DNA from 3 places in the Microbacterium sp. 2216-1 genome. Region 2 is predicted to be linked to each of the others. Evidence: riboswitches for the same ligand, from Rfam matches in the RefSeq annotation. Region 2 holds a riboswitch; each other region holds the start of a gene.
The links. A riboswitch is a leader RNA that binds a small molecule or an ion and turns the genes downstream of it on or off. The one in region 2 is predicted to bind thiamine pyrophosphate.
Positions count from the first base shown of each region.

Region 1: it holds a riboswitch for thiamine pyrophosphate, as region 2 does, so the genes downstream of both, thiM (hydroxyethylthiazole kinase) here and thiC (phosphomethylpyrimidine synthase ThiC) in region 2, are expected to answer to the same signal.
Region 3: it holds a riboswitch for thiamine pyrophosphate, as region 2 does, so the genes downstream of both, ACLD0U_RS13610 (ECF transporter S component) here and thiC (phosphomethylpyrimidine synthase ThiC) in region 2, are expected to answer to the same signal.

Region 1 covers NZ_JBKFTM010000004.1:13,917-16,174, forward strand. Annotated here, with positions in the region: gene ACLD0U_RS11950 (bifunctional hydroxymethylpyrimidine kinase/phosphomethylpyrimidine kinase) at 1-417, opposite strand, end outside; gene thiM (hydroxyethylthiazole kinase) at 414-1,256, opposite strand; TPP riboswitch at 1,248-1,341, opposite strand; gene ACLD0U_RS11960 (NAD-dependent epimerase/dehydratase family protein) at 1,389-2,258, opposite strand, start outside.
Region 2 covers NZ_JBKFTM010000004.1:171,906-174,163, reverse strand. Annotated here, with positions in the region: gene thiC (phosphomethylpyrimidine synthase ThiC) at 1-1,336, opposite strand, end outside; TPP riboswitch at 1,333-1,440, opposite strand; gene ACLD0U_RS12750 (M56 family metallopeptidase) at 1,487-2,258, opposite strand, start outside.
Region 3 covers NZ_JBKFTM010000005.1:143,674-145,931, forward strand. Annotated here, with positions in the region: gene ACLD0U_RS13605 (ABC transporter ATP-binding protein) at 1-492, opposite strand, end outside; gene ACLD0U_RS13610 (ECF transporter S component) at 509-1,147, opposite strand; TPP riboswitch at 1,140-1,249, opposite strand; gene ACLD0U_RS13615 (D-alanyl-D-alanine carboxypeptidase family protein) at 1,299-2,258, shown strand, end outside.

The DNA of each region.
Region 1 (2,258 bases), 160 kb from region 2:
GCGGATCACCCCGGCACCGATGTAGTCGACTGTCCCGGTCGGAAGGTCGCGCAGCGCCGCCAGGTGCTCCGGCGTGTTCGCGGTGAGGCCGACGAGGGCATCCGGCCCGAGCAGGCGCCGCACCTCGGTCGCCGGCAGGTCGGACTGTCCCACGTGGACCCCGTCGACGCGGGCTCCCCGGCGGCGTGCGGCAAGAACGGCGTCGACGCGGTCGTCGACGACGAGCAGCGCGCGTCCGTCGATGGCCTCGGACAGGGTGACGAGTTGCTCGACGATGGCGTCGTCGTCGGCGTGTTTGTCGCGCAGCTGCACGATGGTGGCGCCGCCGTCGACCGCATCGCGGACGGTCTGCACGACACCGCGCGCACCGCACAGGTGCGGATCGGTGACCAGGTAGATCGACAGGTCGTACGTCACCGTGCGTCCTCCTCGATCCGGGCGTCGCGCAGCAGATCGTCTGTCTCGACCGCAGCGAGCGCGTCGATGAACGCGACGGCGAAGCTGCCGGGGCCCGCGGCGACCTTCGCCGCGCGCTCGGCGGCGACGGTGTAGACCAGGGTCGCCGCAGCCACCGCCGTCATGGCGTCGGCCCCGGTTGCTCGGGCCGCGCCGAGGAAGGCGGCCATGACGGCTCCGAGCGCGCACCCTCCCCCGGTGACGCGCGTGAGCAGCGGGTCGCCGTTGGCGATCCGGATCACCCGTTCCCCGTCGGTGATCAGGTCGGTGGCGCCCGAGACCGCCACCACGCTCCCCCACCGTGCGGCGATCGTACGGGCCGCCTCCATGGCGGCCTCCGGGGCATCGACGGCGTCGACGCCCCGTCCGCCGGCACCGGTGCCGGCCAGGGCGAGGATCTCACTCGCGTTGCCGCGCACGGCCGTCGGATGCTGGGCGACCAGCTCGGCGGCGAGTGTCGTCCGCACGGGGAGTGCTCCGATCGCGACCGGGTCGAGCACCCACGGCGTGCCCGCCGCGTTCGCGCCGCGCACCGCCTCGGACATGGCCGCGCGCTGCTCGGGCGGCGGAGTACCGAGATTCACCAGCAGCGCATCGGCGATGCCGGCGAAGATCCCGGACTCGCCGACGATGCCGACCATCGCGGGTGCCGCCCCCGTCGCCAGAAGCACATTGGCCGTGAAGCCCGCCACCACGGTGTTCGTGATGCACTGGGTCAGCGGAGGTGTTCGGCGCACCTCGCGCAGCAGCTCGGCGGCGGCGGCCGGAATACGGACGGATGGGCGCAGACGATCGCTCATGGACGACATCCCTTCGCTAGTACGAACTAGATCAGGTTCGACGGGTGTGATCTCAGCCGCTTCTGCGGCACCCCGTGTCACTGTGCGCGAGTCTAGCGAAGCCCGCCGGATCGGGCGTCGACCGGACCCGGCTCAGACGAGCTGTGCGAGCAGCTCGCTCTCGTCGTGCCGGGTCAGACCGGCACGACGCTCGCGGTCCAGTCCCCGAGCGCGTTCGTCGGCGAGCACGCTCCGGATCGTCTGGTCAAGGGGCGTGAATCCCCCGCCGGCGGCGCGGTACGCACGGTTGTCGTGCTGCGCGAAGCCCGGCATGTCTGCGGGCAGCCACAGCGGCAGTGAGCGCTCCCCCATCCAGTACTGCACGCCGTGCGCATCGAGCCAGTCGTCGTCGGCCACCCGGACCGGGCCGGAATGACCGGACTCGGTACGGAAGGCGTCGAGCAGGTCGCTCAGCGGCAGCGGATCACCGATGGCATTGACGACACCGGTGCGCCGGGCAGCGGTGATGAACCCGGCGAGATCGTCGACGTCGATCACCTGAGCGAATCGGTCGCGACTGTCGGGCGCCAGCACCGCGCCGTCACCGGCGCGTGCGAAGGCCGCCGCCCAGTATCCGAAGCGGTCGCTGGGATCGCCGGCGCCGACCACCAGTCCGGGCCGGACGATGCCGGCCCGCGTGCCCAGGGCGGTCACCGCCTGTTCGGCGGCGACCTTCTGGGCGCTGTAGTCGTACTCGTCGCCCGGCTGCGCGGGCGCGTGGAGCGGCCCGGTCTCGTCGAGACCGACGGTGACCTCGTCGGCGTACACCGAGACCGACGACACGTACGTCCAGTGCGCCGCACTGTCGCCGAGCGCCGCGACGGCCGCACCCACGTGATCCGCGCGCGAGGAGATATCGACGATCTCGTCCCACTGCTGCTCGCGCAGCCGGTCGTAGACATCCGGTTCGTCGCGGTCCCCGCGCAACAGCACGGTGCCGTCCGGGGCCGGTCGGCTCCCGCG
Region 2 (2,258 bases):
CGCCGATCGCCGAGGTGATGTGGTCGTAGCCGGGGGCGATATCGGTGGCCAGCGGCCCGAGAGTGTAGAACGGCGCGCCGTGGCACAGTTCCTGCTGGCGTTCGACGTTCTCGCGGATCTTGTGCAGCGGCACGTGACCGGGCCCCTCGACCATGACCTGCACGTCGTACTCCCAGGCCCGCTGCGTGAGCTCGGCCAGCGTGTCGAGCTCGGCGAACTGCGCGGCGTCGTTGGCGTCGGCGATCGAGCCGGGGCGCAGGCCGTCGCCGAGCGAGAAGGCCACGTCGTAGGCGGCGAAGATCTCGCACAGCTCGTCGAAGTGGGTGTACAGGAAGTTCTCCTGGTGATGGGCGAGGCACCAGCCGGCCATGATCGATCCGCCGCGCGAGACGATGCCGGTGACGCGCTCGGCAGTCATCGGCACGTAGCGCAGCAGCACGCCGGCGTGGACGGTCATGTAGTCGACGCCCTGCTCGCACTGCTCGATCACGGTGTCACGGTAGATCTCCCAGGTGAGGGCGTTCGCGTCACCATCGACCTTCTCAAGGGCCTGGTAGATCGGCACGGTGCCGATGGGGATCGGTGAGTTGCGGATGATCCACTCCCGCGTGGTGTGGATGTCGTTGCCCGTCGACAGATCCATGAGCGTGTCGGCGCCCCACTTCGCGGCCCATTCGAGCTTCGCGACCTCGTCGCTGATCGAGCTGGTCACGGCGGAGTTGCCGATGTTCGCGTTGACCTTGACCAGGAACGCCTTGCCGACGATCATCGGCTCGGATTCGGGGTGGTTGACGTTGTTGGGAATGATCGCGCGGCCCGCGGCGATCTCGCTGCGCACCAGCTCGACGTCGCACTGTTCGCGCAGCGCGACGAACCGCATCTCGGGGGTGATGATGCCCCGGCGGGCGTAGTGCATCTGCGTCACGCGGTGGCCGGCCTTGGCACGGACCGGTACCGGTGTGCGCCCCTGCCATTGCTGCGAGGGTGCGCCGCGGCGCACGGCCGTGCGGCCGTCGTCTTCGAGGCGGTGCCCGCGGGCGGCGTACGTCTCGGTGTCGCCGCGCTCGGCGATCCAGGCGGACCGCCATGGTGCGAGCCCCTCCTCGGGGATGCTACCGGGACCCATCGTGCGGTACACCTGCAGCGGGGGATTGGCCGAGCCGTTGGGCGAATCACTCTGCTGGATCTCGGTGACCGGAACGCGGATCCCGTGGGTCGCGTCTTCGAGCCAGGCGAGCCGGTGGGCGGGATGCTGCTCACTCGACTGCGGCGTCGCCGATGTCGAGGCGGCGGATGCCGAGGACGGGACTTCGGATTTCGGGGTGCGTGCAACCACGGAACTCTCTCACTTCCTACGCCGGTATCAACCGGATCAGGTTCGACGGTCTCAAGCGCGTCAGCTTGATCTCAGCCCTTCTCAGGGCACCCGTGTGGACAGTCCATGTGTACTACGGACGACGAAGGTGGGCAAATCCGGGTCGGCCACTCAGGTCGCGAGACGGCAGCCGGTGAGGATGACCGACAGATATGGTCCGTGCACCACGACGGCCATCAGGGCGAACGCGGCGGTCGCCGCGCCGAGCGCGATCGCGGGAACGAGCGACGCGCCGATGCGCGCGGGGGAGACCAGGTGCCCGATGCGATCGGGCCCTGCGGCATGCAGCACGACCCGATGGGGCGTCGGAGCGTGAGCGCCGACCGTGCCGCCGAGTTTGAGCAGCGCGCTGGCGAGGGCCGGGGTGCCCGCTCGGCGCGAAGCGGCCCGGTCGGCGGCGATCTCGAGGTACAGCGGCACGGCATTGCGGATCGCGGACATCAGCGGGAGCCGGTGCAGAGGAGCGATCACGGCCTCGAGCACGCCGAGTGCGAGGTGATGGCGTCCGTGCACATGCTCGCGCTCGTGAGCGATCACCGCGGCGAGCTCATCGGGGTGCAGGACTTCGACAAGCCCGCGGGAGAGGACGATACCGCCGTGTCGGTGCGGCAGTGAGAACGCGGTCGGGCGCAGGTCGCGCGTGAGCATCACGCGGTGGCCGCCGACGATGCGAGAGTCGGCGCGAGCGGCGATATCGCGCGCGGTGGCCCGTGTCGCGCGGAGTCTGCGCACCCCGCGGAAGATCGCCGTCGCCACCAGAACCAGCGCCCCCGCCAGAGGAAGCGCGATGAGCAGCGCGACGGGGACCACGGTGTCGACGAGGTCGACCGCGGGGAAGGGGGACGACGCGTCCAGGCACCGTTGGCACACGCCGGCCATGCCG
Region 3 (2,258 bases), on a different contig from region 2:
CGGCCGCATCGCAAGCGACCCGGCGAGCGCGAGGCGCTGCTTCTGCCCACCCGAGAGCGCCTTCGTCGGGCGATCCCGCGGCACGTCGAGGCCCACGGCGTCGAGCGCGGCGTCGACGCGGCGCCAGATCTCGTCCCGGGGCAGGCCGAGGTTCTCGCATCCGAAGGCGACGTCGTCGCCGACGCGCGCAAGGATGACCTGCGAGTCGGGGTCCTGCAGCACAAGACCGGCCCGGCCCCGCGCAGCCGCGGCGGGCAGGCCATCGATGAGCAGCTCGCCCTCGGCCTCGCCCTCCTCATCGCCACCGAGCACACCGGCCAGGCCATGCATGAGCGTCGACTTACCGGCACCCGAGGCGCCGAGCAGCAGCACCCGCTCACCGGGATCGATGCGCAGCGTGACATCGCGCACCGCCCAGGCGAGGCGACTGGCGTGCCGCCAGCCCCATCCACGCGCCTCGACCGCGGCGGGCGCGATCCCTCCTGACACCATGGCGATCGCCGGTCGGTCAGACCCGCTTGCGCACCTCTCGGCCCGAGCCGAAGCGGTCGAGAGCACCGGTAGCCGCGAGGCCCCGGGCGAGCAGCCAGCCGAGCAGACCGGCGAGTACGGCGCCCGAGATGACGGTGCAGATCAGGTAGACGACGGTGAAGGCTGCGTCGGCACCCGCGAACCACAGGATCATGTTGTTGATCCCGCCCAGCAGGGCGGCGCCGGCGCCGGCGAGCATCGCCACGGGCAGCGACCAGACACGGTACGCGAAGAGCAGGAAGATCAGTTCGGCGCCGAGGCCCTGCACGAGTCCGGCCTCAATGGTGAGGAACCCGCCCCACTGCGCGCCGGCCAGGGCCGAGACGACGGCGGCGAGGGTCTCGACGTAGATCGCAGCGCCGGCCTTGCGGATGATGAGGCCACCCAGCACGCCGGCGATCAGCCACGGCCCGTCGAGCAGTCCCTGCACGCCGGGCAGCAGCGGGTCGAGCAGCGCCTTGGGGCCGAGGTAGCCAACGTTCCACAGCAGGAACAGAACACCGCAGGCGACGCCCAGCACGCTGGCGACGACGATGTCGACGATGCGCCAGCGCCAGATCTCGGGGCGCATACGCCCCGTGTTCGTGGACGCGGAACTGGACGTGGACGTGCTCATAGGAACTCCTCCCTGCGCCGGCATGATCCGGATCAGGTTCGACGGTCGAAGCGCTCTTCGCTTCCTCTCAGCCCGGCGGTCCGGACTCCCGTGGTGGTTCATCGATCATATCCCGCCGACCGCACACAGGGACGTTGGGTAGCGTGGACGGGTGACCACCTCCCCCGAGTCCACGCGCCCCGCCACGCGCCGTGAACTGCGCGAGCGTGCCCACCCGCAGACGACGGAGTCCTCTCGTGCTCCGTTGCCCGCATTCGGTGACACACTGCGCACTCCTGACAACACCGTCATTGATGACGTGCCCGCCCCGAACGACGACGCCGTCGACGACGCCGAACGCTTCTCAGACGCGCCACCCCTGGGCGACACGCGGGCTTCCGCCCCGTCGTGGGATACCGGTTTCGCCGCGTATGCCGTCGATACTGTCGCTGTGGACGCCGTCGAGAACGACCCGGAGCCGGCATTCCTCAGCGCCTTCGACGATGACGATGCTCCGACGCGCGAGAACCCGGTGCTCTCTCCCGACGCCAGCGAGCCCAGCGGCACGGCCGTCGGTTCGGATGCTGCGGACGGGGCCTCTGCGCCGCAAACGGCTTGGGCGGATGAAAAGCGGCCGCCGACCGCACTGACCTGGCTCGATACCGCGACGTTGAAGGCTGAGTCGCTGCCGGAACCCCGGAGCACGCCCGACCTCTTCGACGGCGCACATCTGGCGCCGAGCTGGCGACGCCCGGGAGTACTGATCCCCCTCGGGATCGTCGGAACCCTGTGCGGCGCATACGTCGCCTCGACTCTGCTGTGGCCGCTCGACGCGGTCGCTCCTGCAGCGGCCGCCGTGAAGACAGAGATCGCGCCGGCAGAAGCGGCAGCGCTCACCTGGCCGGAAACCGGCAGCGCCGCCGTCGCGGTAGAGGGAATCGGGCCCGCCTCATCGACGACCGAGCGCGACGAGATCGCCAGCATCACGAAGGTCGCCACGGTACTGATGATCCTCGACGAGCTGCCGCTGGAGCCCGGCGAGGAGGGACCGAGCTTCGCCTTCGACTACGGCGACACGCTGGAGTACTGGCAGTACCGCAACCTGAACCAGTCGGCGCTCGATGTGCCGGTG